DNA from 4 places in the Paenibacillus sp. CB74 genome. Region 1 is predicted to be linked to each of the others. Evidence: predicted binding sites of a transcription regulator. Region 1 holds the regulator's gene; each other region holds the start of a gene.
The links. The regulator LexA, encoded in region 1, represses DNA repair genes until DNA is damaged. The targets are predictions, from matches to a motif close to CGAACATATGTTCG.
Positions count from the first base shown of each region.

Region 2: the regulator LexA is predicted to act here: its motif matches at 5,479-5,492, upstream of ACX9NY_RS30585 (DNA polymerase IV).
Region 3: the regulator LexA is predicted to act here: its motif matches at 4,931-4,944, upstream of ACX9NY_RS07685 (DNA polymerase IV).
Region 4: the regulator LexA is predicted to act here: its motif matches at 5,348-5,361, upstream of addB (helicase-exonuclease AddAB subunit AddB).

Region 1 is NZ_CM146009.1:1,284,304-1,292,095, reverse strand. Features, by position in the region: gene ACX9NY_RS05935 (HAD family hydrolase) at 208-999, opposite strand; gene ACX9NY_RS05930 (hypothetical protein) at 1,028-1,537, opposite strand; gene ACX9NY_RS05925 (DUF896 domain-containing protein) at 1,663-1,872, opposite strand; gene ACX9NY_RS05920 (LysM peptidoglycan-binding domain-containing protein) at 1,967-2,344, opposite strand; gene lexA (transcriptional repressor LexA) at 2,641-3,267, shown strand; gene ACX9NY_RS05910 (aldehyde dehydrogenase) at 3,376-4,677, opposite strand; gene ACX9NY_RS05905 (hypothetical protein) at 5,537-6,004, shown strand; gene glnA (type I glutamate--ammonia ligase) at 6,452-7,780, opposite strand.
Region 2 is NZ_JBVMUS010000002.1:73,057-80,848, reverse strand. Features, by position in the region: gene ACX9NY_RS30625 (hypothetical protein) at 1-3, opposite strand, end outside; gene ACX9NY_RS30620 (hypothetical protein) at 413-1,072, shown strand; gene ACX9NY_RS30615 (hypothetical protein) at 1,179-2,009, opposite strand; gene ACX9NY_RS30610 (N-acetyltransferase) at 2,176-2,574, opposite strand; gene ACX9NY_RS30605 (DNA methyltransferase) at 2,619-3,539, opposite strand; gene ACX9NY_RS30600 (hypothetical protein) at 3,695-4,216, opposite strand; gene ACX9NY_RS30595 (hypothetical protein) at 4,235-4,396, opposite strand; gene ACX9NY_RS30590 (hypothetical protein) at 4,433-4,852, opposite strand; gene ACX9NY_RS30585 (DNA polymerase IV) at 5,512-6,747, shown strand; gene ACX9NY_RS30580 (YolD-like family protein) at 6,744-7,076, shown strand; gene ACX9NY_RS30575 (YhjD family protein) at 7,073-7,438, shown strand.
Region 3 is NZ_CM146009.1:1,693,651-1,701,442, forward strand. Features, by position in the region: gene ACX9NY_RS07665 (amidohydrolase family protein) at 116-1,426, shown strand; gene ACX9NY_RS07670 (RCC1 domain-containing protein) at 1,652-2,563, opposite strand; gene ACX9NY_RS07675 (YhjD family protein) at 2,950-3,318, opposite strand; gene ACX9NY_RS07680 (YolD-like family protein) at 3,302-3,670, opposite strand; gene ACX9NY_RS07685 (DNA polymerase IV) at 3,667-4,884, opposite strand; gene ACX9NY_RS07690 (acetyltransferase) at 5,095-5,535, opposite strand; gene ACX9NY_RS07695 (DUF4180 domain-containing protein) at 5,732-6,100, opposite strand; gene ACX9NY_RS07700 (GNAT family N-acetyltransferase) at 6,114-6,536, opposite strand; gene ACX9NY_RS07705 (TetR/AcrR family transcriptional regulator) at 6,578-7,159, opposite strand; gene lpdA (dihydrolipoyl dehydrogenase) at 7,359-7,792, shown strand, end outside.
Region 4 is NZ_CM146009.1:489,104-496,895, reverse strand. Features, by position in the region: gene addA (helicase-exonuclease AddAB subunit AddA) at 1-1,783, opposite strand, end outside; gene addB (helicase-exonuclease AddAB subunit AddB) at 1,780-5,283, opposite strand; gene ACX9NY_RS02195 (class I SAM-dependent rRNA methyltransferase) at 5,509-6,885, opposite strand; gene ACX9NY_RS02190 (Na/Pi cotransporter family protein) at 7,603-7,792, shown strand, end outside.

The sequences.
Region 1 (7,792 bases):
TCATACTAGTATGTTAGTTATATTTTAATCCAGCTCCCCCCTAATTTCAATAACTTTTAGCAAAATAAATGGAAATCTCATTTAACAAGGTAACTTAGTTAATTTACTCAAATTAAAAAAACATTGGTAACTTCAAGAACGATATCATCGTTCATTGAAGCTTCCAATGTTTCAGAGTGCTGAGGAAAGATGTTATGGCTGATTTGCTCAGAACTTAGCAATAAGTTGATCTAATTCGGATAAATGCGTAATTTCATGGTCAGGCGCATACGTTTCATTGTTGTTCTTATGCTCACGGTTAATCCATACGGCTTGGATGCCTGCTGATAGAGCACCACGAATATCCGTCGTCAACTTGTCCCCAACCATCATGCTCTCTTCGGGTTTAACACCCAGTTTACTCAAAGCATGCTCGAATATGGACGGATCTGGTTTTCCTTTTCCAAAGTTACCCGAGATAACAATCTCATCAAAGAAAGGAGTCAATTCAGGTACACCATCCAACTTCTCTTGTTGCAAAGCAGGACAACCGTTCGTTAACAGCAAAAGTTTGTATTTCCCTTGTAATTGACGCAAAGTATCCATCGTTTCTTCGTACACATGAGGTCTGGATCTACGTTCTACTCCAAACTGCGCGGCCAGTTGTTCAGCAAGATCTTCCCGATCTATACCCAACTTCAACAAGCCACGACGCCAGGATTCTTTACGGTAAGCTGGAGCAAGTTGTTCCAACTGACGGAACTCAGCTTGATCCCCACCAGTAAAGTTGGCCCAAAGGCCTTCAAACGGATTGATTCCAATCATTTTGGTAAAAGGAAAGGTCTCATAAGATTCATACAGTGCACGTGCCTCGTTACGAACAGCTTCTTCAAGTTCCTCCGGTTTGACCCCAGTCTCTTGTGCTGCAATTAGACAAGTCTCACGAAATGCTTCTCGAACACTGCGCTCATCCCACAATAAAGTATCATCCAGGTCGAACAAAATCGCTTTTAACGCCATTCCGATCATCTACCCCTTTATGCAATAATTACTTATCGATCGTTTCCACGGTGATCTGGTGTGCTTTTGCAAACTTCAGCAAACGTTCTGCAATCGCATCTGTATCGTAACGGTTCAATAACTTGGTGAACACCCATCTTTTCCCGCGACTTTTATGTTCGATAACAACTGTGCCTGGTTCAATTCTGAATTTGACAATATCTTCAACCCCGATTGAACGTTCACGATTACCCTTTGTTGTTATAATCCGATTACTGCTGATCTTGATGTATGGACGACGAAGCATGAAGATGACTGCCAAAAATACGTAAAGCAGCATCGTCACCCAGTCCCAGGTTGTCATCGGAGCTTGCACAAGGAACGTGCTCATAAACAGATACAAAAAGGCGAGACCGATCAAAAATATAGGGAACAAAAGGCTACGTCCCTTAAAGACTTCTTCACCTGGTGTACCTGTGATTGGCTGACCACTTTTTTTGCGTTGCTGATTTAACTGCTTGGAATTTTTCTTAACCGTTCTCTCGAACGAACGCGACATGAGAATCCCCCTTATGTGTCTTTGTATCGGCTTACATAACTGTAAACCAACATTTCCCCCTATAAATTGCATACTCAGAATAACAGGAAGAAACCTAAATATCATAATGATATCATTAGGTTTCGTTAGTGTTTGAGTTTGCCTTGGTGGCCTTTGTCATTCTCATCATCAACAATCTCAATGGTATCCAGTTGTTGTCTGAAATTGCTGCGAATATTACTCAAATAAATCTCTCTTAGCTCGGCACGTTCAGCAAGTTCTTCCTCCGACAATCCAGTGGACTTTTGCTTACGAGCCAATTCGTTAATACGTGCTACCAGACTATCTATATCCAAGCTTGTCCCCTCCAAAAATACAAAGTCATATTAACTTTGCCATGATAAAGGCTGCTTGTCAAGCTGACACGCGTTAACTCTCATTGATGTGCATTTATTCTGCGAATTGCGGTAGAGTTAGTACTTGTCCCACTTGGATCGAAGTCGCTTGAAGTTGATTCACTTTCTTAATTGCTTCTATATATATACGTGTATCCATATTAGTCGGTTTATGTTCCAAAGAAATACTCCATAATGTTTCCCCTTGTGAAACGGCTATCTTTCCTCCAGGCAGAACATCATTCTCATTGCCAGCAAATACCGTTAATACAGTGCTACATCCAATAAATATAATCAAAGAAGTGATGGCTACCTTTAATATCCATGAAGAAATCTTGAAACGCGCTAAAACCTTCTTGTAGTTCCCTATGTTAGACTTCACCAGTTCCGAATTCATCGGTTCATAAATACTTTGATAAGTTGAATATCTCATTAAATACCCGCCTCCAAACGTTTGTTCCTATCTGTTGAAATCAATATAACACGAACACTTGTTTTGTTCAATAGATTTTTAGAACAATTGTTCGCTTGTTTTTTGAAGGAGAAATATCTTAATTCAAACCCTTCTGCGAAGCATTTGCAGTATTCTGCTCTGACTTTTGGATAAATTCGGTTCTATAAGTTAAAAAACACTGATTATATGCCATTTTATTTAGAACTTATGTTTGTACGAACGGAGGTTCTATGTTATAATTTTCCCAAACGTTACTAAAATGGGGTTGATACGGTATGTCGAAGATATCCAGCAGGCAGCAGGCAATTCTGGAATTTATACGAAATGAAGTCCGGTTGAAGGGGTATCCTCCTTCCGTACGGGAAATTGGTGAAGCTGTTGGACTGGCTTCCAGCTCAACAGTACATGGACATTTGGATCGCCTGGAGAAAAAAGGTTTGATCCGACGCGACCCTACCAAGCCAAGAGCCATTGAGCTTTTGAGCCAGGAAGAATCTGAGCATTCTCATCAATTTGCTCATAGCGTTGCACGTATTCCTGTCGTTGGTAAGGTTACAGCCGGGGTTCCAATTACTGCAACCGAGAACATTGAAGACTACTTCCCTCTTCCTACACATTATGTAGGTGAACAGAAAGTGTTTATGCTTTCGGTAGTCGGAGATAGTATGGTGGAAGCAGGAATCGTTAACGGAGATTACGTTATTGTCCGTCAACAGCAAACTGCTGATAACGGTGATATCGTAGTGGCAATGACTGAAGACGATGAAGCTACAGTGAAAACGTTCTATAAAGAGAAAGATCATATTCGCCTTCAACCGGAGAATGCGACTTTCGAGCCTTTACGTTTGAAACACGTTAGTATTCTGGGTAAAGTCATTGGCCTTTTCCGAGATATTCATTAATATCTAACCTGAGTAACAAAACTAGATGCAATACACTGAAATACAAAAAGAGGTTGCCCTGATGAACAGGCCAACCTCTTTTTATGTTTATATTGTTTTATCGGATAATTATTCGCTGCGTTTCAGAACACTCTTGTGATGCGAGAACACATCAAAGCTCTGTTGTCCGTGATATGAGCCCATACCACTCTCTCCTACACCACCAAACGGAAGATAATGCGAAGTCATATGAGAAAGCGTGTCATTAATACATCCCCCACCGAAGGAAACTTGATTCAGCACCTGATCCTGTAGTTGCTCATCCTGTGTGAAGAGATATAGTGCCAATGGTTTTGGCCGGCGAACAATCTCATCCAGCACGGGATTCAGGTCGCTGTACCTAAATACGGGAAGAATCGGACCAAAGATCTCTTCTTGCATGACAGGTGAATCCCAGTTCACATCTCCAAGTACAGTCGGCTCAATCAGCAACTGCTCACGCACAGACCGTCCACCTATCAGCGTTTTGCCATCTGTAAGAAATTTCGACAACCGATCAAAGTTACGCGCGTTGACAATATGTGGGAAATCAGCATTCTGTAACACATCATCCCCAAATTTATCTTTGACCTCTGCGCCAATCAGATTAATTAATTCGTCATGAACTTGTTCATGCACAAGCAAGTAATCCGGAGCAACACATGTTTGCCCTGCATTCAGGAACTTACCACGAACAATACGCTGAGCCACCAGCTTCAGATCTGCGTCACTATGGACAATAGCAGGACTCTTACCACCTAATTCAAGAGTTACAGGAGTCAGGTGCTCCGCAGCTGCCTTCATAACAATGCGACCAACACCCGTACTGCCTGTGAAGAAAATATAATCAAACTTCTCTTTCAACAATGCTGTGCTGGCTTCGACTTCCCCTTCCATAACGGCAATATACTCCTGAGGGAAGATCTCCTGAATAAGATCATACGTCAGACGAGATACGGCTGGTGTTAATTCAGAAGGCTTGATAACTGCACAGTTACCGGCTGCAATTGCTCCAATCAGTGGACCAAACGCCAGTTGGAAAGGATAGTTCCAAGGTGCGATAATAAGAGCCACTCCGTATGGTTCAGGGTAAATGGTGCTCACCCCATCCGGCATAGCTGAATTGGTTGGGACTTGTTTTGGCGCAGCCCATTCCTCCAGATGTTCTAATGCAAAATCCAATTCACCCAGAACAATGCGAATCTCGGAACCGTAAGCTTCGGCCTCGGATTTGTTCAGATCCGCCCGAAGTGCATCTTGAATCCGTTGCTGATACTTTTCGATTCCTTTTCTAAGCTGTTGAAGTGCATTAATCCGATACTCGATATTTTTAGTTTGTCCTGTATAAAAAAATGTACGTTGTTCTGTCACCAATTGTTTTGCCTGATCCATATTAACATCTCCAATTAATTATTTAAAATTAAATTGCTCGAAATTCAATTAAAGTATACCTCTTCTATATGAAACTATCAACATAATATTGAAACATTAATTTGAAAATTTCTGAAATTTGGCAGGCCTTTTCAAGATATTAAGAAAGCTACCCTTTTTTTAATGTAAGTGTCCATTGACTATAGCGAATTATTGGGTATTATTAGAATTCATCTTTATTTCTCCAGAAGATTATATGTACTGAGATCTAAAGAGATGGATGTAGCCTTGTAGATCTGACGCAATGTCAACATAGAGATCATATGTCCTAATTGCCGATAACTCTGCGGACGTGGAGAAGTAATTTCTCTAATTCAATGACTTGTGGTTTTGTGTTGGTTTTGTTTGCATAGTAAACAAAGAAGCCGGCCTATTTTTGAATCTTTTACTCGAATGTATCACGAAATTTTCTCTTTTCCATGTTCTTAATGGATAGTGTGCGCTACGCTTCTACTACTCCTCTATAATCAAATACTAGATAGGTACCCGAACCTACATAAGACTACCGGGAGGAAATCATTTTTCATATCTTAATGTCTTATATGTATATTTATCTTATTATCACCCAAACCTATTAGTTCGATAAAAGGCATGCTAAATAAATCATTTCTATCAATTAGTCAAAATTAGCATTTCAAAAGAATATCCATAAATCCAACATTTTACAACTAATTATTTACAAATAGTAATCTTATATGGTATATTTAACCATGGTTGGCCAACCTAATTATTTGAACTCTACTCGATATCTTTAATTTCAAATAACAACTTAAAACAGAATCTTACTCTATTGGTTCTAGTATATTTGGGAGGTTTGAATATGAAAAGATTAAGAAAATTCTCTATTTCTGTTATGGCAACTGCTTGTCTATTAGCATTCGGTTCCAGCTCTGCATTCGCTAAAACTGGTTGGGCTGATTCATTTGAGACAGCAGAAGTGATGTACTCAAGTGTAAACCAGTCTTCTGGATTTAGCGCAACACAGTATTTAGATAGCATGAGCGACAATGATTTTTATGTAGTCGACAACACAAACGGTACATCCGAAATCACATATTCTGTTATAGCCACTCCACCAGCTAACTTCGACATTGTTATGGGTGTTATTAAAATGAATGCAAGCGGTGCGATCCTGTCCATTCAAATGGATAACTGGAATGGACGGGGATACCCTGAGGCGATTAGTTGGAATGCTAAACCTGGTGAGAAGGTTTACTTCAGAATTATGGACAACGGTATCAACAACTATAACGAGCCTTATACAATTCAATTCACAAAAACCAGCTAAATAATATTTTAGTAGATATTCAATGGCTCCCCGCTATATTAATGGGGGGGCCATTTTTTATACTTTGTAGACAAGGATGAGTACAGCGATAAATTTATTTTATGTTTTCCAGAGATAATGCTCTTTTAATTGTTGAATTATAGCTTAAGAGGATGTTTCATTGAGTCATTATTGCTTATTCAGATTGAAAAGAGCTTTATTAAATCAAATTCTCGAAATAGCTATGCATCATATTTTATCATTTTCAAAGTTTGAACGAAGTTTTTTTACTCATGGTCAGGAAACAAAATTCAATGGAATATTTTGAGGTTCGTTACTGAAGAAATTTTTGAGTAGAAAAATATTTTGGGGGCATTTTGGGGGCACTTTGATTTTTCTTTAAATATTTAGGGATTTACCCACAAAAAGAAAAACCCCTCAGCGCTAGAGCGCCAAGGGATTGAGCTATTAGTACAAAGTGATATATTGATCGCGTTCCCATTGGTGGACTTGTGTTCTATACATATCCCACTCAATTTCTTTCAGCTCATAGAAGTGAGCCAAGGCGTGGTCGCCGAGAGCATCACAGATAACTTCGCTGCGGATCAATTCATTCAGTGCTTCTTTCAGGTCAGCTGGCAAGCTTGGAATGCCTTCTTCCACACGCTCTTCTTCTGACATGATGTAGATGTTACGGTCAATTGGAGCTGGTAAGGAAAGCTCACGTTTGATTCCGTCCAGGCCTGCTTTCAACAGTACAGCCAAAGCCAGATAAGGGTTAGCAGCCGGATCCGGGTTACGAACCTCAACACGTGTGCTCAAACCACGGGAAGCTGGAATACGGATCATTGGGCTACGGTTACTCGCAGACCATGCTACGTAACAAGGTGCTTCATAACCTGGTACAAGACGTTTGTATGAGTTCACAGTTGGATTGGTAATTGCTGCAAACGCACGTGCATGCTTCAAAGTTCCGGCCATGAAGTGACGTGCAGTTTTGCTTAAACCAAGCTCGTCCGACTCGTCAACGAATGCGTTCTCATTGCCTTTGAACAAGGATTGGTTGCAGTGCATACCGGAACCGTTCATACCAAACAGCGGTTTAGGCATGAATGTAGCATGTAAACCATGCTGACGTGCAATCGTTTTAACAACGAGTTTGAACGTTTGGATCTGGTCAGCCGCTTTCAGCGCATCAGCATATTTGAAGTCGATCTCATGCTGACCTGGAGCTACCTCATGGTGGGAAGCTTCGATCTCAAAGCCCATTTCTTCAAGGGTGATAACGATGTCCCGGCGACAGTTTTCACCAAGATCCGTAGGTGCCAAGTCGAAATATCCACCTTGGTCATTCAGCTCGTTGGTCGGGTTTCCTTTTTCGTCTGTTTTGAACAAGAAGAACTCAGGTTCAGGACCGACGTTGAAGGAAGTGAATCCCATATCTTGGGCTTCCTTCAGGTTTCGTTTCAAGATACCACGTGGGTCTCCTGGGAACGGGTTACCATCTGGAAGGTATACGTCACAGATCAGGCGTGCAACACGGTTCTCTGCTACCCATGGGAAAATAAGCCAAGAATCTAGATCTGGATAGAGGTACATGTCGGACTCTTCAATACGTACATAACCTTCAATGGAAGATCCATCGAACATCATTTTGTTATCCAGAGCCTTAGTCAACTGGCTCACAGGAATCTCAACGTTTTTGATAGCTCCAAGCAAATCGGTAAATTGCAATCGAATGAATCGTACGTTTTCTTCTTTCGAAATGCGGAGAATGTCTTCTTTTGTATAGCTCACTATAACCTCTCC
Region 2 (7,792 bases), on a different replicon from region 1:
CATTCGTAAACTGCTCCGTTCTAATTTTGATTTTCTATTGTAAGAATAAGAAAAAAACGACCACCATACAACTTTACACAAACTAATTTTGAAATGAACGACAGGTAGCTAGTACTTGATGTAAAAATTTCTTATAGTGATCTTCCTTTCAAAAAGCAAGAAGACCATTTGAAATATAGGCATGAATACCTGTTTCAAATGGGCCCACTTTCGATCATGTTAATTTATTGGAAAAATCTATTTATAATATATATGCTTAGATTATTTTTGTAAATCAAAAGAACTACATCCTGTCATGATCCTGCATATAACCCCTACAATAGTATCTGATTATTTTGTACCAGGTGATTCATTACTCGATTTTTTCCATCTGACTTATAATACGTTTATTAACCGAGAGGAGATCAATATTATGGATCAAACTATTTATTATGGTACTAATTTTGAAGGTAAAGAAGTAGCAGTTAATCACAAGGAGCGTTTCATTCACACATTAATTACGGTTGAATCCAAAGAACAGCGAGATGAAGCAATGGTTAAGCAAGTTAGCCAGGACTTAGATAGACTTGCTTCAGGTCAAGCGTCTGTAACGATTTTAATCACCGAATCAGATTCTCAACTGGCTCTAATACATTCACTAGCTTCGAAGTATAAGGTATCCATGTACACCGTTGATGCCGCTAATGTAACAGATCCAAATGATCCCTCTTTAATTGAGATTTATAAGTCGGGCGGAATTATACTGGTGAAATTCAATGTACCGGAAATTGCTAAAGAGGCGTATTATGAGGAATTCTTTAAGAATAATATCTCATTCATCTTTGGCAGCAAGAGGGATGATTTGATTCCTACCTTCATAATAATTGATCAGTCTATTGGTTACTTGTATAAGGAGAATAGCACTCATTCTAAAAACGGACTTACCACCTTATTGATGATTGGGAGAAGTAAATTCATTGGTGTGACTCTATTGCTGGGTTCAGACATCAACCTGTCATCAAATATAAGAGCAAACATTTATAACGTCATTGAATTTAACTCGGAGCATCAATGTACGTGTCAAAAGTTTTAATACAAAAACACCAGGATCATTGACCCTGGTGTTATCTTTTGTTGTTGATGTCTAGAGCCGTTAAATTGTGATTTTTAATAGTACATGTACTTGTCCTGCGATAAGTTTATTTAGCGAAGGAGTATTTACTATATTTTTCTCCAGCTAACTCATTTATGATTTCAATATGGATGTTTTGGTCTTCGAAACTTGGACTGTATCCAAGGAACCCACCGCCAGCATTAAAACCAAACACTTTGCCATTCAGTTGAACAGCAAGATCTAAGTCTTGATCGATTATAACGGCCATAACATGTAAAGCTTCCATTTCACGATTATAGGGAACCGTGAATAGCCATGCACGTTCTTCAGGCGGGAGAGAGTAACAATGTACACCATTGATCATCATATCAAATCCTTGGTCCGGATTACATGGATAGTAAGTCTCATCATTGATACAGACCTCTACCCTCTTATTTCTTTTCATTGATTTGCATAATCTGATTTTGATGTGTACTTCTGGATAATCACTCATATTATCAACCGCTTCTATTTGTTTAATGGTATCTACAACATTGCTATTGTCTATCTTAGCAAAACATCTATCATTCCAAAATCGACCTTCGTGAGCTATATATTCTTCTGAAAGCCAACCTGCTTCTTTTAATTTGAGATCCGTGTAGTTATTAATTGCTTCAATATATGTTTCAGGGTTACCGATCTCAGGATATCCTTTTGGATAATCAAAATCAATTCCACCATCAAATTTATCCTCAAACTCCTTAGCCCAAACGATAACCGCTTGTCTGATATCAACTGAATCAAGATCAAACTCTTGCTGAGGGATTGAAGCTCCTTCTATTAAAGCGCCAATCATCAACCCCATTTCAGCTATATTTTCATGCACCATATCTATTCTTTTTTCTGGGGTAAGTGTTTCATTACTGTTAGTCATCATTTTTCCCTCCATATGTGAAATTGCTATTATTCTAACTTTTAATATGTTTATTTCTTTTTGCGAGAAGATTTCCGTTTCATTCAGCGAGGCTTATTCTTATGGAATAGAAGTCATAAAAAAACGTCTCTTATTTTGAAATTAGTTCAAAACAAGAAACGCTTTAATATTAGGAATCAATTCTTTGTTCAAGAGTATAAATCCAATCATAGCAAAATGACTCTTCTGGATATTTCAACTGAAAGCCATGTTTAATACAGAAAGCGATCATTGAATCACTCATCACAGATTCAACCTTTATGATTGGAATTCCATTATCGATGCAGTAATTTTTACACCATTCAAAAATTGAAGTTCCAATACCCTGACGTTGTTTCTCCAAACCAACGTCAATCGTGGCGATGGTTAACCACATGTTAGGCATTAACCTTAAGTAAAGTTCAAGCTCTGGGGACTTTAGCGTTACGTTGTTACTGAAGCCTTTATAGACCTCAATGGGATGCTGATAGATTTTCTCCATCAAATTCACCAATTCAACGTACCAATTTGGAACTGTTTTTAAATTCAAAATAATCTCTCCTTAGTGCTATCAAGACAATTAATCCTGATGAATTAAAAAACGAGTGGCAATTCAGGTATTTTGAAACGATCTTTTATTTTCTCAACATTCTCTTTTAAAATTTCAAATAAGACAGCTATGCGCCCTGTTCTCATAGCAGCGATACCCAGATTCCCACTGCCAGCGCCCTGGTCAATTACGACTTCTCCAGGTAAGGTGATTGCATGCAAAATAGCTTCATAAAGTTCTATTGGTTTCTCAGCTTGGTGAACTTTATGCTGGGGAGATGCCGGCTGAAATATAAATTCAGTTGGAAGAAGATACGCTGTTCCTGACATCAACCGAGTTCCATTTCCACGTTGCTTATCTAATCGCAATGATCGTGCTTTTCCTTTGACAAAAAACATGATGTCTTCTGTATTCTTTGACTTACGGCCAGTGTTCCAGATCCGGACCCCTTTTTTCCAGGGTACTTTAGCATAATATAGTAACCCACACTCTTTAGCCAAGCATTTAATTTGATACAGGTAATCATAATTATTTTCATTTTCCGCAGGTAGAAATTCTACCAAGAACCCCTCAGGTTTGAGTACCCGAGCTTTTTCCTTAAAATCTTCGAGTTCATACCGGAATGTGGTTTGTTCGTATGGTTTTACAAAATTGCGATTCGTACCTACATTTGAAGCTTTATCCTCGTATGCATGATCTGTGACGATTGCATCAATGCTGTTGTCAGCAAAGGTGCTAAGATCACGACCGTTTCCTTCGACTAAAAGAGCAGCTCCATCTTCAGTAGTAAAACAGTACACCCCACGAGATACACGTTCACAGCGGGTTTTGAGTTCTCGATATAGCCTGCCGCGAACTGTACTCTCCGGTTTGTCTGGGAAGTGTGCGGCAATCTCCTTAATATGCATAGGACGTGCATTTCGCTTTAAAACTTCAGCGATTCGGTTCGCTAGTATTTCTTTCATGATAATCTATCTCCTTTTACATAGTTTGGGTTGTGACTAGAGGCACAAAAACGCCCCTCTCAATAAAATGTATAAGACATTTTTATTCAGAGGGACGTTCTTATAGGTTCACAATAAAGAACCGAGCATTCATCGGCCCTTTATTGTGAATTATATTAAATAAATATTACTTGCTCATAATTTTTGTAATCACTTGGAATGCCTAAAGCAGCGGTATACTCCTCTGCAACTAATCTGTCTTCTAGCGTATTGAGATTCATTTTAACAGTTAAATTACCGTCAGAACAGTTAGTGTATATCCCAGGGTGCATGTTACCATCAAGTGACTTATTTAATGGATGGACTTGAGCGGGATATTTATTTGAATAGTAATTGTTTACTTTATTCGCCAAGTATTTTTGATCAGAATAACGTTCTTGTAATCCATCTTTAGCTTCAAAGTAGGATTTTTCCACATAATCGTATTCATCTTGCTCTATATGGATGTCATCCATACTCGTCTTGTACTCTTCAATCATATTACGAAAATTTGGAATAGAAGAACGAAGAGAGCTAAGTTCACAAGTTGGACATATGCCCATAACATCAATACAGCCAATCTCTGTCTCTGGACCAACACCGGTACACCCCAAAACAGACTCTTTATAACAAAAATCGCAAGTATCAATAGTTGCCATAATGAAAAACTCCTTCTACTAGTTAGATTTATCTTGTAGGGCGACTTCTCCCTCATCTTCAGCACTAAAAAAGTCTATACCCTCTTGAGCAATTCCTAATTTATATTTCAATGCGAATGTATATCCCATATCTTTTCCAAAGGAAAGCCAATCTCCTAAAAAATAAATGATCTTCTTCATTAGTAATTGTCCTCTCTCATTCAACCTAAATTTTATTTAATGAGCTGCATAAAGTACTTCATTTGCTGCGGCGTGTCTTGTTGAATTAACCCATTCTTTCATAACATAAGAAAAGTGCCGCTCCATCTTTTGAAGGTTGGATACAATCAAATCTTTGTGTCCAGTAACTGATGTAACGGGTACAACAAAGGAGAGCTGCTCAGTCATTGAACTGAATTGAATCATCACGCAAGTTTCTTCATTTGTCTGTCCTTGAACACTTTTCACTTCAGCCCATTGATCTCTTAAAGCTGGAGGACGTTCAGAATATTGCAATAGCAATTCAGAAAAACATTGCACCCTAAAGAAGAGAGATTCTTGCACTAAGGGAGGTATTGCTAAAAAGACCTCAGCGTGTGCCTCTTCTAGGCCTAGAATATCTGCAATTCTTGAGAAGTTGATTTGAGATTTTGTCATGTTAGTTTCTCCCCTATTTAAATATAATGTTGAACTTCTTTTGGATTCTCTCCATTTGTCTCTGACTTCTGTTTACATCAATAATTGGCGTTGGTTTAAATCGATCGGGATGTTCATGCAACTGAAACCTAACCATTTTTTCTCTAAACATGCCCATTGAATTAAGTTTTGCTAAACAGTCTCTTAAAGAAGATCGAATTAAATCGGACCAGGGTTCAAAGACATCAGTGTAATTGTTAAAGAAAAATGTGGTTACTTGATAACTGCCGGTACATTTAGCTCAAAGGCTTAATATTGCTCTCGATTTAAAGTTTCCAGGTATGTAGTAGTGATAAACAAACATCATCGCTCCCCCTAAATTTGCTTTAAAGCACAAAAAAATGCCCCTTATAGGTTGGAAATGTGATTTCTCATCATTTGTCCTATAAGAGGCATTTAGTAAGTTAAGATTCCATATGTCGCGTGACTGGAATAAGTGTGTCAAAGATATAATAAACGAATTATAACACTTATCTTTTAAGAATTCATCTATATTGTTGTGTGTTCTTTCGCGTTCCAAAAAAAAATTTGCAGATAATACCTCTTGCATATATACGGGATTGTGGGTATATAATAAATGTACATACAGAACTTATGTTCGCGTTCGGAGGTTGATTGTAATGAAAGAACGAGTTATTGCACTCATTGACATGCAAAGTTTTTATGCGAGTGTTGAAAAAGCAAAGGTTCCTTCATACCGTGATAAACCCCTTGTTGTCGCAGGAGACCCAGCCAAGAGATCAGGGATCATTTTAGCAGCATGTCCATTAGCCAAAAAATTTGGAGTAACAACAGCTGAGCCCCTGTGGAGTGCTCTTCAAAAATGTCCGGAATTGATTGTTGTACGTCCACATATGGCTGAGTACATTGATGTTTCAATGCACATTATTAGGATTATCGAATCGTTTACTGATCTGGTAGAATATTACAGTATAGATGAAGCATTTGCCGATTTTACAGGGAGTATGCATTTATTTTCTAATAATATCTATGACCTCGCTGAACAAATAAGAAGAAAAATATATAAAGAAACCGGAGTTATATCAAAATATGGATTTTCAGAAAATAAGATATGCTCGAAATTAGCACTTGATTTACAAAGTAAGAAAATACCCTCTGGGATTTTTCATCTTCATAAATCTGAATTGAATAAGTATATCTGGGATAAACCTGTACGGGATATGTGGGGAATTGGATCGAGGATGAATAAACACTTGTACAAAATGGGTATCCATAGCATTGGCGACTTAGCAAATACCCCACTATACAAACTGAGAGATAAATGGGGAGTCAATGGTGAAGTCATCTGGCGGACAGCGAACGGTATGGATGATTCTCCTGTAACTGTGAGCACTCACAATATTCAAAAAAATATTGGGAATGGTACCACGCTTCCTAGGGATTTTACTGAAGGCTGGCAGGTAGAGACTATACTCTCAGAGCTTAGTTCGGAGGTTACACGCCGGGCCAGAAAGAAAAAAATGATGGGAAGCGTTGTGTCTGTTGGAATTTCGGGTGCTGACTTTGACCACCCCACCGGATTCCATAGACAAATGAAAATTGCTGATCCCACAAATATCACCTCGGAAGTGTATGAAGCAGCCAAATTGTTATTCTACAAACATTGGGATCGATTACCCGTCCGGAGGGTCTCAGTATCTCTTTCAGACCTGGTTGATGCTGATACCTATCAGATGTCCTTGTTTGATAACAAAGAGCAGCAGCGAGCTTTAGACAAGGTTATGGATGATATTAAAGACCGATTTGGTGAGATATCTATTTTGCGTGCTAGTTCATTAACAACTGCTGGACTGGCTAGAGATCGAGCTTTAAAAATAGGGGGGCATGCTAAATGAGAGCAAAGAAACTTACTGCTAATGGATTATGGGAGTCTAGCCGCATGATGTTACCTCAACACAGTGAACGAATTGTCGCTCATCATGAAGAGCCTAAAAAGATAAAGATGCCCGTAATCCATGAGGATGAGAAACAAGAATTTATGTATAAGATTAATGAGTCTCTTTATTGTAAGGATGCACTCAAAATAGAAACCATCAAAAATGGAAACCTTTTGACATTCCGTGGGGTTGTAATTGGTATTCAGAAAGAAAAGATTAAAGTGGAGATTGAGGCCGACTTTGACTGGGTGGATTTCAACAAGATTATTCGTGTTGATTTTTTATGATGTCCGAAACCGAAGAAGAACTTCTTTTGGTAAAAAACTATGTTGAACTCCCCTTCCTTTTAAATGTCATTGAACATGACAGGAAAAAGATTCTGAACAGCAATATTAAACTTAAAGAAGTCTATAGTTCACATTTAGAAGAGATCCAATCTCAGATACTAAACGATTTAAAAGATCTGAAGATGAAAATGAAAAACCATGTAATTTATGTGATTAAAAAGGAAGAACATCATGATAGATATATCATCAAATACAAGAATAAGGGCTACGTTCATTATATGGAATTAGCAAGAACTAAGATCAAGTATGATTTGTTAGAACTGATGAATTCCTATGAACAAAAATTTAAACCAAATGATTAGTTGATGTATGTGTGTAATATGGAACAGTCTTTTCAGACACCAGTGGTATGGTAGAGCATCAAAAGTATTGAAAAAGAAACAGCCTATCAGACAGGCTGTTTCTTCTATGGTAGCTAGAATTTAACACCACAACTACAATCGAATCTTCTACCCGTGATTTATCTTGATCACACTTACAATAGAGCTAAGATAGCAGCTTTGCAACGTTGCCCAGGTGTTGCTTGCACTAGACTAAACTCTTCTGCACCAATTATCTGTAATTTCAACTCCATTGTAAACCGGATCATAATCATGTTATCGTTCAAACTCCTGAGGTGTTCACCGAGTGCATATGCAGCTGAAATGTTGGTTGAA
Region 3 (7,792 bases), 410 kb from region 1:
AAAATATACAGTGATCCCAATAGGCTTGTCAAACGATTATTAGACTATTGACTGTTAGATACCTAACAGTTATACTGCGAATTGTTCAGTCACAAACACATTAGGAGGATTTATGATGGAGAAATTAAATCAGAATGCTGGGTTAGAAAAAATTACTGCGATTACGAATGTACGGATCTTTGATGGATATCAAATCATTGCTCCCAGACATATTGTCATTAAAGGGGTGGCCATTATTTCAGTGGGCGGAGACATTCCAAGCGACGCAACAATTATCGATGGAGAAAATGCGACATTAATACCCGGCCTGATTGATGCACATGTCCATACCTCAATTGGCGGATTACGGGATGCCTTAAAATTCGGCGTTACAACAGAACTCGAAATGAACGGCGACTTTACTAAAAGAGGGCGCGAAATTCAGCTAAAAAATGTCGATGACATCGCAGACGTCCGATCTGCTGGTACGGCGATTACCGCTCCTGGTGGGCACCCAGATGAATTACTGCCTGATGGAGATGAAATACCTGAATTCGTATTAAAGGAACTGGAGAAGTTATCGGAGGAAGACCGGGAAGCCATGTTGGCCGCCTACGCTCACGATCACGACGAAATACCTCAAGTGACGACGGTTGAAGAAGCGATCAAACATGTGCATACCCAAGTGGAGAATGGATCCGACTATATTAAGATCATGATTGAAGAGGGGACGGTTATGGGTGCACCTGGCCTGCCTGTTCTAAGTGATGAGATCCTAAAAACAGCCGTTACTGAAGCCCACAAATTCGATAAGTTGGTTATTGCCCACGTTTTGACGGCTCTTTCATCGAAAGCAGCCATCGATTTTGGAGTCGACGGTTTGGGGCACTTGTTTATCGACAGACCCGAGTACACGTCCGAATTGGTCAAATCCATAGCTGATTCTGGAGCTTTTGTTACACCGTGCTTGGTGTTGAATTCATCGATTATAGGTAATCCGGCATCGGAATTGGCTAATGATCCACGAGTTCATTCCAAATTAAGTCCAGATTGGATCGATATCTTGAACTCAAGCTTCAATACGTTCCCACATGGAAATATGGAGAACAGCTTTAAAAATGTGATGGATCTTCACCGTGCCGGAGTTGATATTCTTGTAGGGACGGATGTCGCACCGGTTCCCGTTCCGAACCTTGGTGGCCTTGCTCATGGGGCCAGTGTTCACCACGAAATGCAGCTGCTGGTGAAGGCTGGGTTCACTCCGATCGAAGCTCTTCAGTCGGCTACTTCCAAACCGGCCCGTTGCTTTGGTCTACATGATCGTGGCCGGATTACCGAAGGTGCACGTGCTGATCTTATTCTCATAAACGGTGATCCGATCACTAATATTTCAGATACATTGTCAATCCAATCCGTGTGGTTCAATGGTTCGCGAAAACTAGGCTAAAAACTAGAAGATTATATCTTCCTAATTGTAAAATCACTAAGAAGAGGGAATGCAAAATGCAGTCCCTCTTCGACTTTAATCTACCCTCCCCCTCTACTTAAGGAGCATACAGCTTTGGATTCAACGGGACTTTGGTTTGTCTCCTACTGAGATGGCAATCCTCTTTTGCAGTATAAATAGAAAACCCATGTTATCTTAAAAGACAGCACGGGTCCTGAGAGTTGTTCAATTCGTTTCCTTGTTGAAATGATATTGTTGGATGTTACTCCATCCGCTTACATCACATTGTGCATAATCATTATCACCCACAGCAACCATCGTACCATCCGATTTCAATCCAATTGTGTGGGCACAGCCCGCTGAAATAGCTCTAATGTCATGCCAGCCCCTTACGTCGCATTGTTGATGTTTATTAGAACCCACAGCAACCATTGTACCGTCAGACTTAAGACCAACGGTATGATAACTTCCCGCTGCAACTGCGACAATATCGAGCCAACCGCTTACGTCGCATTCCCCTTCATGATTTCTACCCGTAGCCACTACCTTGCCATCCGATCTAAGCCCAACCGTATGAAGATACCCTGCCGAAACAGCCAACATGTCGCCCCAGTCGTTTACGCTACATTGGTTATATTTATTGTTACCAACTGCTGTTACCGTACCGTCTATTTTTAGACCAACTGTATGCCAGTCCCCCGTCGTGACCGATATAATATCATGCCAGCTGCTCACGTTGCATTCCCCTTCATTATTTCGCCCCACCGCAACCACGGTGCCATCTGATTTAACCCCAACAGTACGGCACCAACCTGCTGAAATGGTTACGATATCGCGCCATTCGCTTACATTGCATTGATCATGCTTATTCCAACCTATAGCTGTTACCGTACCATCAGATTTAAGACCAACGGTATGAGCATTACCTGTGTTCGTAGCCATATGAACATTACCGGCATCAACGGCGACGATATGGGACCAATCGCTTACATCACATTGACCGTATTTATTATCACCCACGGCTATGACTGTTCCGTCAGATTTAAGAGCGACGGTATGACGGCGACATGCCGCTACAGTACAGTTACGGAACCCTTCTGTCTCAAACACTGCTACCTTCCGTGAATTGTAGTCCATAACTTTCCTCCCCTCCACCCATTAAAATCCTCCGTTGTTCAACGGTGAGTCACCAATGTACTACTCTTATTCAACGTTGTATTATAATACTCCTGGCTGTCAAGATAACGGAACCATGCCGTGCTATCCAGACCATTCCTCTGAAGGATAAATTCTTGTTTCGGGTCGGAACAATATGGATAAATATGTCTATCTGTATGTAACTGAATCGTGAGTTCTCTCATTTTATATGGTTAATATGCCAATCACAAAATTTAAGACAAAAAATACCGACCCTTCAATTTCAAAGGTCGGTTTACCCAAAATCGGGAGAAGAAAACAATGGTTATAGCTGTATTATATCCACCCTATGCCGTTATATACCGTATTCTGCTCTAACTCTATGTTTATCTTGGCATATCAGTAATATCAACGCTCATATGTTCAGTAAGCATTAAGGTCACATCCACTTTCACTTTGCTCCACAATAGAGTCATTTTGTGAAGGTAACCTCTTACCGAATAATTTACTGTTAAACTCAGCTCGGATCTCTCCTCTTCAATGATTTTTATATGATGTTCCTTTAAACTTTGTTTTGACTTGTACATCTCTAAAGCAATTTTCTTTTGAGTACCGTCCAGGTAATCAATATACACCGATTTCATCTTAAAGTTTGAAGCGTATATTTTATGCTTATCTACCTCCAGAGCACCTAAAAGATACGGAAGCTCAACCAGCCTCTTGACGAGTGCAAGTTCCTCAGAAGTTTGTCTCACCGTACACACCTCCTCCTTCTTCAAACTTTACAGTGACCAGTTGATCAAAATCGACCCATTCAAATCCATTATCCATTTCAATTTTTATTTTTTTTCCAAAGGCACTGACTGAAGTGACGATCCCGTGTATATACCGATTGCCTGACTCATGAAATACTTCAAAGGTGGCTTGCAACGTATAGTTGAGGGACATATCTATATGTTGAGCAATAATCTCCCACTCATCTTCATGAATCAGAGGTTTCGCTTGAACATGAATTTGAGTACGATGCTGTATAATTCGTTCTTTATGTTGTGGAAGCATCATGCGGCTCGATTCCCATAATCCATTGGCCTCCAGTTTTTTGCTCATTTGTAATGCCCCCCAATTTTAGATGCTCGATCGATCGCTTGGCCCGCAGCCGTAATGGAGCTCGCTCGAAGAATGGCAATGTCGCCATATCGATCCTTGATGTTGTCCATCACCTGATCAATGGCTCGTTTCTGCTCTTGATCATCGAAGAAAGATAGTTGATATGTATCCGCATTGGATAATTGAGATAGGGATACGCCTACACGGCGCACAGGTTGCCCATCCCAATGTTGATGGAATATGCGTTTGGCTATTTTGCACACATCAACGGTTATGTTTGTAGGATCAGACAGTTTAACCTGCCTGTGAAAACCCGTTGGGTGATCAAAATCTGCTCCCGATACACTCACAGATATGACACTACCCATCAGCCCCTTTTTACGGGCTCTTCTGCACACTTCTGTACAGATATCGAGAATAACCACTTCAATCTCCCATGCTTCTGTGAAATCTCTGGGCAGGGTCATTCCGTTTCCGATATCCTTTTGTGTATTGTGTGTGTTGACCGTTACCGGCGAATTGTCGAGTCCATTGGCAACCCTCCAGATGACTTCTCCATTAACACCCCATTTGCTTCTTAATTTGGAAAGAGGCGTATTCGCCAGGTCTTTAATGGTTCGGATACCCATCTTCCAGAGATGTTTTTCCATTCTTGAGCCAATCCCCCACATATCGCGGATGGGCTTATCTCCAATGTGAAGATGTAACTCCTCTTTCTTTAAGTGAAAAATGCCACCTTCCGCTTTTTTAGCAATCATATCGCAGCACAATTTACTGATAATTTTGTTTTCACCAATGCCCGCTCTGGCGTAAACCCCTGTTTCGTTATAGATTTTGTCTTGAATTTGTTTGGCCAAATCGATTGGATCATTACCAAATAAATGCATAGACCCTGTAAAATCAGCGAATAATTCGTCTATACTGTATGGCTCAACCAGATCGGTGAATTCCTCAATAATGGACATGATTTGGGTGGAAACTTCAATGTATTCTTGCATGTGAGGTCTGACAATGATCAGTTCAGGGCACTTCTGAAGAGACTGCCAGAGTGGTTCTGCGGTAGATACCCCCTTAGCTTTGGCTAATGGACAAGCGGCAAGAATAATGCCAGAACGTCTTGCTGGATCGCCTGCAACGGCGAGAGGTCTATTTTTGTATTGGGGCATTTTTGCCTTTTCGACTGAAGCATAAAAACTCTGCATATCAATGAGCATGATGGTTCGCTGCTTAGTCCACACTGAAATCACTCCTGTACATTTAAGAACGTATGTTTGTATATATTATAAACCGAACATGTGTTCTTTATGCAAGAGGTAAATATTTATATTTGGCATAGGACCAAGTGAAGGATTCAGATCATACTAGGTTACGCCCGCAAAAAAAAGTCGCTAAATTAGCGACTTCAACGGGAACATTCTTATCCTTTATGAAATTTCCAGATGCAATAGCGGGAACGGATTACCAGAACCATCGAATTCGGAGCGTCCGATCTGTACAAACCCCATTTTGCTATAGAATTGTGCAGCTCCAGGATTCTGTTCGTTGACATCCACCTTTAGGTGGCGTCCTTTGATCTTGATGGTATGTTCGATCAGCAGACGACCAACTCCCTGTCCATGCTGACTTGGATCGACGAATAACATCTCAATAAAGTTATCTTGCAACCCGATAAAACCGACAGGCTGATGTTCTTTATCTAGAGTTTCCCACACCTCGACTTGCCGTTCCTGTAATACTTTGCTTACCACATCCCGATAGAATTGAATGTGTTGTTCCTCCAAAAATGTATGTGTTGCTCGAACAGCTCTCTCCCAAATCTGAACCAGTCGTTCCTGATCTTGCTCCCGATATGACACAATATCCATCTCAATCTCTCCATCTCTCTTTAGGGCGTGTCTCAAAACTCGCTGAAGTGCATCTTTCACCGCCTTTTCGCCCCCTGCTGCGTCACTTTCCCTTGACGTGCCCCGGCACGCCTGCAGAAAACTTTCTTGCTTGGAACGAAAATTCGGCAAAATCTGCTCCTTTCGGAGTTTTCAGACACGCCCTAGTTAATTTAAATCACTGTTTCTTGCTTAGCTTTTCAATAGCCAGTTCTTCCTCTGTTACGAAGAATATATCGTTCCCCATGTTGCTTTCATAGATAAAATCTCGAAGACTTTTGCTGGTATAACCGGAAAAATCACCAATAATCGCAATTTTGGTCTGGTAATTGATGAACTTTTGCAACACTTCACCTGCCAGCCGTGTTTTCAGATCAAAAAACACTTCACTGACAGCAGATTTGTTAACTATAATACGGTGACAATCGGCTTCATATCGAACCGTAGCCATAAGATCGATAGCGGATTGAACATCGGTAATTAATTCTTTATCACTCGTAACGTAAGCAATAAATACTCCATTTTCATTTATTTTTCTGATATTCATGTCTTCTTTTCCCTCATTCCTTATATTGAAGAACCCAATATCTTGATCCAGGTTCACCTTCTTCTACAATAGCTTTCCAGCCTTGCTTTTTATAAAATGTGAGTGCTTTATGATTATCCGAGACACATTTTAATGTGACAGGCGTTCCCAGTTCGACCACGGATTGCTGAAGTAACTGCTTTCCCACCCCTTTGCCGGCAGCACTTGGGTGCACAAACAAATTATGAATAAAGCGGTCAGGTACATATAGTGACGCAAATCCAAGTACTTGATCGTTGTCCTCTCCCAAAAGAATCTGTTCTTCCGATGTATCCCGGTCAAAATCTTCTAGACTCATCTCATCGGCATTGGCCCAGTGAAAGCTCTCCCGCCGGGAATCCAAATAAATATGTCTCAATTGTGGATAGTCTGCAATACGGGCTTCTCTAATGATCATCCGATCATTCCCCCATTTCCTCTGTGTCATCAATGTCGTTGTTACCTGGAGCCGATCTTTACCATTTGTTTGGCCTGCACACGACCTGCCTGTAACAAGTCATCACTGAACTTCGCATCACTAACTGCCCGTGCCAGTGCAACGGTACCTACCATACTGCTTACCAACGCATAACCATCAGCGGTATTCATCCCAGCCATAGTTGTAATAAACGCGATAAAACGTTGCAACTCCTGCGTGTAAGCTTGTCGAATATCCTCCGATAGTTGGGAAATCTCTCCCGATAAAGCTGGTAAGATACAACCGACTTCTGTCTGATCTCGGTGCAGGGAGCTTAAATAAAAATCAATGACAGCCTCAATCGACGTCAGATCTTCGTTTTTGTTTTTGTCTGCAATGCTCTGTAGCATTGCAATGGTATCACTAATGGCGAAATGACAGGTCTCCATCACAAGCTGATCTTTATTTTCAAAATGGGAGTAAAATCCCCCATGTGTCAGTCCAGCACCTTTCATAATATGTGGAAGACTAATATTCCGCACGCCATGGGTTCGAAATGCTTTGGCCGCACTGGTAATAATATGGTTCCGAACTTTGAGCTTGTGCCCTTTTGGATAAGGCATCCCTACTTCTCCCCCTTATATAAGTCTGTATCTGTGAGTGTATTTTAAAATATTATAGTTATCATATTATTTAATGTCAATTCATATATCACCATCTTCAGCAAAGGGAGAGTGATTATAAATGGAGTATTGACTCCCTTAAAATATGATGACTATAATATATTACGATCATCATATTTTAAGTTTGGAGGTACGAATCATGAATTTATTAGAAGTCGTAGATACGCTGGTCATTGGATCAGGGCCTGGCGGTTATGTGGCTGCTTTACGTTCGTCACAACTAGGCATGAAAACAGCCATTGTAGAGCGCCAACAGATGGGAGGTGTCTGTACGCATGTAGGCTGTATTCCTTCCAAAGCGCTCATTGCTGAAGCGGAGCGTCTTCATATGCGCAGACAATGGGGAGCTGTTGACGGAGCTTCTTCTTATCAGGAGGCTCAGGTGTTCAAGCAAGCTGTGGTGGATAAGCAGTCTGGAGGGGTTCGGTTTTTACTCAAAACGGCGGGTGTGACTGTTATCGAAGGAGAAGCTAGATTAACTGATGCGAATATCGCTGAAATATATCACGCTGAACAGGGGGCGCGTCGAATAAGCTTTAAGCATCTCATCCTGGCTACCGGTTCCCGTCCGAT
Region 4 (7,792 bases), 800 kb from region 1:
TCTCACGAATACGCCTTGCGATTGCCCGTGCTTCCAACTGGGCTGTCTCAAGTTCGGCACTTTCCAGTTCTGCGGAGACCGCTGCATCCCCGTTCTCATCCGTACTCTCTGTCAGATCAGGACCGCCGCCCTGACGATCAATCAGCATGAGTTCAGGTGTATACGCCTCATCGCCAAGCGTTTCTGACGGGAACGTTGCCCCATATGCCAGTTGTGCTCGTTCATCGTAAGCAATCTCTGCCACACCTTCGTTCATGAGTTGCCGGAATATCATATTGACCGAATGCACGACTTCCGAACGACTGCGGAAATTACGTGCCAGATCAATACGTTGACCTGTACGATTCGGGCGATCTTCACCATTTCTGTCCTCATGCGTGTTCGCTCCGTACTGACGATACTTGTTCATAAACAGACCTGGCTCAGCCAACCGGAACCGGTAGATACTCTGTTTGACATCACCTACCATGAATCGGTTACCCGGGTTTTCTCTGGAGATCAGTTTCACGATATCTTCCTGAACTGTATTGGTATCCTGATATTCATCAAGCAACACCTCATCGAATCGCGAACGATATTCCATAGCCGCATCGGAAGGCATCGAGAGTTCAGGCGTTGAATCCTCATGTCGCAAAATGTGAAGACAATAATGCTCCAGATCACTGAAGTCCACTTGCCCACGTTCCTGTTTGGCCTGCCGATAACGTTCTCCAAATGTACTAACCAACCTCGACAACTCCTGCATGAGTGGTGCCGCCTGCTCCAGCTCCTGCCAGAACGAAAACGCACTTCTTCCGAACAATGAGCCTTTCAGGTCGGAAACTGCCTTTTTCGCAGCCTCTCGGAGTTCCTTCACTTGATCCTGTAAAGCCGGGTCCGTTTGATCCTTTTTGCAGGGTTTCAGTTTGCCAAATGCAGCGGGTTGAAACACTTCGGGCAACCTTTCCCACGGCATAACCTGGATCGCAGACAGCAGCTCCTCCACCATCACCAGATCTTCTTTTAACGTATCTGCATACGGTGCAGGGCCTTCCGGCTGCATGGAAATATGGATGCCTTGGCGGAGCAGTCCTGCTGCACCACTTAAAGCAAGAGCAGCATCACGCATAATACTCTGAACCCATGCTGAATGCCCCAGCTCCTCCACACTCTCCACCTGAAAAGCGGATGCCATCTCTGAGAGCCAATGATCCGGCCAGGAATGGCTGCGGGAGAAATCATACAAGCGTTGCACCAGTCGATGCATGGCATCATCGTTTCGCTCTCCACTGAACCAGTCCACCAATTCACGGAATGTACTGCCTTCATCTTCTTCACCATACTTTTCCTCGAAGAGTTCTTCCAGCAGTTCCTGCCGCATGATTTCCGCTTCATTTTCATTCAGGATACGGAAAGCCGGGTTCAACGGAATCTGCTGGTAGTACCGGCGAATGACTTCCATACAGAATGAATGCAATGTGGTAATGGATGCCCGCCCAAGCAGGGACAGTTGCTTACGCAGATGTTCTTCTCCAGGCTGTTCTTCAAGCGCACGTTCCAGTGCTTCCCGAATCCGTTGTTTCATCTCGGCGGCGGCGGCTTTGGTAAACGTAGCTACAAGCAAACGATCCACACTGAATCCTTGGGAGGGATCTGCGATCTTGCGAATAATACGTTCAACCAATACGGCTGTTTTTCCCGATCCCGCCGCAGCAGCAACCAGAATATCTTCTCCGCTTTCCGAGATCGCACTCCACTGATCGTCACTCCAGAAGCTTCCTTCCGGTTTAGGCATATTCGTCATGATGTTTCCCCTCCCTTGGTGTGAGATAACATATCCCAGATTTGCTGTTTGCCCGGTTTGGCAAGCAGATTATATTCATTTCCTTCTATATTCTCATCAAACTGACAAACAGGCTTATATGGACAGAACGTGCATGCCACTTCCTGCTGAATACGGTAAGGCTCAATCGCCACATCCCCATCCGTAATCCGGGTACCAATCTCGCGGATGTTACTACGAACTGAAGCAAGCAGCGTATCCCATTGCTCTGGCGTAGCTACAGCGGCGCTGCTATAAAAGCTGCCATCTGCTTTAAGAGCAACCGGAATTATGGCCGAATATCCCTTATCCAGGGTATTGTCCATTTGCGCGATAGCATCCCGGTCCGCCAGCAGCAGACCTTTCATTTTGAACCGTTTCAGCAGTTCTTGTCCGGCTTGCTCCGATGTCATACCGTTTGCGGATTGCAACAGCGGGTTATGCACATGGAAATACAATGTTCCTCCCGGCATCGCCGTTTCCCCAAGCCATTCCTCGGCAGCACTAAGCAGCACCTCCAGATAGGTGAGCATCTGCAATGACAGACCATAGTACACTTCATGCAGCTTGAGGTCCGTCTGGCTTGATTTATAGTCAATGACACGGAGGAGCAGACCATTCTCGCCTTCTGCCACATCCACACGGTCAATCCGACCCACAATCTCCATCACACAGCCGTTCTCCAGTTCAAAACGCAGAGGCGGCAGTGTTTTATCCGGTCCAAAATCAAGCTCCAGCCCAATCGGTTCAAAACTTCCACGTCTGGACTGTTCACCCAGAATAACGGAAGCCCGGCTAACAATATCCTTCAATTTGCGGAAAATATAACCGTATCGCTTAGTGCTTAGCAAAATCTCCCCTTGCAGCTGTGGTGCAATCTGCTCCACAGTTTGCTCGGCTTCCTGACGACATTGGTCTGGGGTCAAGCTGCCCCAACTACGATTTTCTTCACGCAAACGCATAGCCAGCTGACTTAGTGCAGCATGAAATAATTGTCCGATATCAGGAGCCTGAAGGCGGTACAATTGCCTTTCTTTGAGACGCAGCCCGTGCGAAGCAAAATGGGAGAACGGACAAGCTACGAACCGCTCCATTCGCGAGACACTCGTCCTTACCTCTGTGCCATACAATCTGCGACTGGTGGCTGTACGTAGTGGCAATGCCCGATTATGATAAAAGATTGATCCCATCAACCGTTCCAGCTGAGGTCTGCTTGTCTCCTGAGATACATGCCAATTGTAGACCGCCCACCACATTTCAGGGATGTCTTCTCCGCGACGCCATTTACGCAATTGTCCAATGAGCGCAGACAGACTCTGACCCGGATGGGTGACATACGACCAATGGGATTCTTCCGAGTTCACAACCGGTGGTTGGGCAAGCAATGGCTGTTCTTGTAGACCAAACATTTTCCGTACATGGCGGACAATCTCGGAAGGAAGCAGTGCTTTTCCCTCATCATCAGCAACCGGGTAACTCAACCACAATTGGTTGCTTGCCGCTGTAAGTGCCGTATAGATCAGAAAACGTTCATCCAACATTTGCCTCGTTGCACCTGGTCCAAGCGCTACACCTCTTTCCGTCAATAACGCTCTCTCCAGTTCCGTTAATACGCCATCATCCTGAGGTACAGCTGGCAATTCACCATCAACTGCACCAAGGATAAATACGTATTTGATATCCTGAAGACGTGTACGGTCCATGGAACCAACCAATACCTGATCAAGTGCGGGTGGTACCAGACCCAGCTTCAGTTCCGTTAATCCGGTCTCAATCATCCCGGCAAACAGAGTGATATCCAACCGTTCATTGCCCATCATATCTACCATCTGATCCAATAGATCCAGCACAGCTCCCCACATCTGCCGATGTTCTCTCGACCGTTCTGGGTCACCTTGAGTCTTAGCTTCAGCAGACATCTGTTCCAGCTTCCATGGAATCTCGGCCTCTTCCAGCAGTCTGTATAGTGCCTCGCATTGAGCTTTGGCTGTCTTTGCTTTTTTCATCCGTTTCTCAAAAGCACCCAAGGCATCTGTAATGACCGCTCGACAACGCTCCATTAAAGAAAGCATTTGGTCTCGTCCACGACTACGGCCATCCTGACCATTGTCTTCCAGCGACAGGCTGGGTACATACTTCCACGGCTTGCCGTCAGTCCAGCGATACCCATGAATACCACAAGCCAGCACATAATTCTCAAGTTGGTCCATATCTTCACGAGTGATGGAACCATCACGCGGAAGCAGCAGATCCGTTTTGACACAGCGAAATACATCCTCGTAACGCCAGTGGCGCCGAACAATATCCAGTGCGGAACGGATAAATTCGGATAATGGGTGATGAAGTTCATTTCTTCTGCGGTCCAGAAAGACAGGTACACCATAGTCCCTGAATAGCGGTTCAGCTATATCAGCGTAGGTATCCAACTGACGAACAAGTACTGCCATATCCCGATAACGCGCACCTTCGTTTTGCGCCAGACGCCGCATCTCACGGAGTGCTCCCTCCATCTCAGCTCGTCGGTTCTCCGCTGCAACTAGGCGGATTCCTGAATCAGTACCATCACCTTTCCAACGAATTCGGCGGTCAAAACCAGCCTCCAGATGAGCAAGTCCCGGACGATCCTTGTATCTAGGTGGAATCTCCGAATCTAGCACGGTGATATCCCTCGGTACACCCAGTTCTTCAGCCATCCCTTTCAAACGCGCATATGCACTTGCCGTTGGATAGAACAGTTCCAGTTCTCCAGGCAGTGCGCCGTGATCATATGGACGATCCAATGTCAGTGCAATCGTCACGGAAGAGCACTGCAACATCAGGCGACCGATCACACTCATCTCCTGTGGCGTGAATCCCTGAAAACCATCAATCCAGATCTGAGCATCCTGCAGCAATGTACTTTCAGACAGGCGCTCTGTCAGTTCGGTCAACGTATCTTCATCATCAATATATAAATTGGTCAGTTCCTGTTCATAGTCACGATAGATCAGATTCAAGTCATGCAACTTGTCCTCCAGAATTGGCGAAGAGGATGAGGTATACCCTCCAGACAACCCTTCTTCCAGCAAAGATGGATCAACTTCATAACGTTTAAACTCACTATATAAGTCATTTAATTCGCCTATAAAACCCAGCTGGCTGCCAGATGCACCAAACAGCTTCAATTCTTCCTTACGACGCTGGATGACCTTATAGAGCAGCATCTTTTTGCCTTCGGCTCCGATTGGAATACGAGCAGAACCGCCTGCTTCCTGCATTATGCGGTAAGCTAATCGGCGAAAGCCGAGCACTTCTGCACGCATGGTACCTTTAATTGCTCCAGAAGACACCAATGCCTGCTCTGTTCGAAAGGAACTCTGTTCGGGAACGAGTAAAATCAAAGGTTTACCTTGCGGCTCCTTTTGAAGCAAGGATGTAATTTCCCGGCTAATCAGCGAGCTTTTGCCGCTGCCTGCCCGGCCAATAAGAAAACGAACGGACATGTCTAATCCTCCAAACCACACGTACAAGATTTTAATTCCCAGTATAACATATCTGACTTGGTTCGGAACATACGTTTGCCACTATCCGGTAAAACCGGAGATTCTCTCCGTTAACACGGCAAAAAGCCCGCAGCTGTTCACACTGTGGACTTTTAACCGAAAGTATCATTCATTTAAACTTCACTTTATCTCACGAAGGATTAAAAAAAGTAAAAAGAGACTCCTCTAATTCTTTTTGCTGCGCACCTCGAAAATAGCAAATTTGAGGTAATGTCCTTCATCCACGCCCAAAATTTGCGGGTGGTCCTTACCGGCTGCCTTCCAGTCGATCAGACGAAGCACTTTGCCAGCATCTTCCGCTGCATCGGCAATGGTGTCCAAGAAAAGGTCAGGACGCATGTGATACGAACAGCTGGCTGTTACCAAATATCCGCCCTCATTAACCAGTTTCATTCCTTGCAGGTTGATATCCTTATATCCACGGCATGCGCCTTTGACTGCTGATTTCGTCTTGGCAAACGCTGGGGGATCGAGGATCACTACATCAAACGTCTTACCGCCAGCTGCAAGCGCTTTGGAAGTATCTACTTTTTGTTCGCCAGCACGCGCACGTGCAGTACGTTCATCCAGTCCTTTCACTTGTTCACGCAAGTACTGGAATGCATCGGCAACTACGAATTCGACACGGTCGGTGAAACCATTCAGTTCGACATTCGTTCGTGCACTTTCAATGGCATGCTCCGATATATCAAGACAAGTCACTTTCTTGGCTCCATATTTGCAAGCATTTAACGTGAAGCTGCCCGTGTGTGAGAAGCACTCCAGTACGGTGGCACCATCCCAATAAGGGAATGTAACTACCTTACCGCTTTTATTCACAGGCAAGAGCTGCTCTGTGCCGTCCTGCTCAGTCGTTTGGAGTGTGATTCCACTCTTATAGCCCCAACCCTTCATAAGCGGTTCAATCGCTGCACGATTCTCACGTTGGTCGAAGAAGTAACCTGTCTTCTGTCCTTCCACGATATCGACTTTAATGAGTAGTCCATTCTCGGTAACGGTGACATGTCTTGGGCATTCTCCATACAGTGGACCTTTGGTCTGCTCCAAACCTTCCAGTTCACGAATTGAGACGTCACTGCGCTCATATATGCCTTCAGGCTGCATCACTTCAATGAGTGCCTGAACGATAGCTTCACGGCAACGATCCATACCAAGTGTGAGCAACTGTACAACGAGAATGCTGCCGAATCGGTCAACGATTAATCCTGGCAAAAAATCAGCTTCGCCATAAACGAGACGATAAGCCTCTCCATCCTGGATAAAACGTTCCCGATGACGCAGGCAATCGCGAAAACGCGCTACAAAGAACGCCGTATCCATCTGTTCGGACTCCAGGGGTTGATAAGCTACAACCCTTACCGTGATCTGAGATGCGGGATTGTAATAACCTGTCGCCAGATAGCGACCTTGATGATTCAATACATTGACCAGATCTCCCGGCTCCGGGTTTCCGTCAACTGAGGCAATTTCATTGTTAAATATCCATGGATGTGCATGTTCAAGCCGCTTTTTGCGACTGCGTTCGAGTGTAACTGATGGCAAGGTAGATCCACTTCCTTTAATTTAATAGTTCAAAAGACAGGTTTGGTGCGGCGCGTAGGTGGCGTTTCGGTTACGAATCGATCTTCCGATCGCTGTTGTCTCCAGATTTTTTTGATTCCCTTCTTTAAAGGGAAAATCCGAGACAAAGGCGCACGCTTCGCTTCTTCAGATTCGATTTCGTCCCCTCCACTACACTTGCACAAAGCACCGTATCTTTCGAATTGGGGTGCGGCAATTGGATGACGCTACGGCGACGAATTGTTCCTCTGATCACTGTTGTCTCCAGATTTTTTTGATTCCCTTTTTTAAAGGGAAAATCCGGAGACAAAGGCGCACGCTTCGCTTCTTCAGATTCGATTTCGTCCCCTCCACTACGCTTGCACGAATCACCGTATCTTTTGAATTGGGGTGCGGCAATTAGATGACGCTGCGACGACGAATTGTTCCCCTGATCGCTGTTATCCCCAGATTTTTCGATTCCCTTTCTTTAAAAGGGGAAATCCGGGGATAAAGGCGAGCGCTTCGCTTCTTCGGTAACAATTTCGTCTTCTTCGCTACGTTTGCACGAATCACCGTATCTTTCGAATTGGGGTGCAGCAATTGAAATACTTGAATTGTGGGAGGCTGGCTTCCCTCTGATTTCCTTTAGGCTTGTCATGGTTGTCTCTATTTACTCATAGGATGAGGTAAGGAACCGGACGGAAGGAATGATGTTCTATGTTTAGAGATGTGATATTGCCCCTACTCTATGGGCTTATTATCTTTTTTGGTGGCATGAAGCTGATGGAGACGGCCTTGCAGCGTATGGCAGGTCCCATGTTGGCAGGTTGGCTCAATCGCGCCACCTCTGCTCCATGGAAAGGCATGGCCTTCAGTGCAGGTGCAACGGCCTTGTTACAGAGCAGTA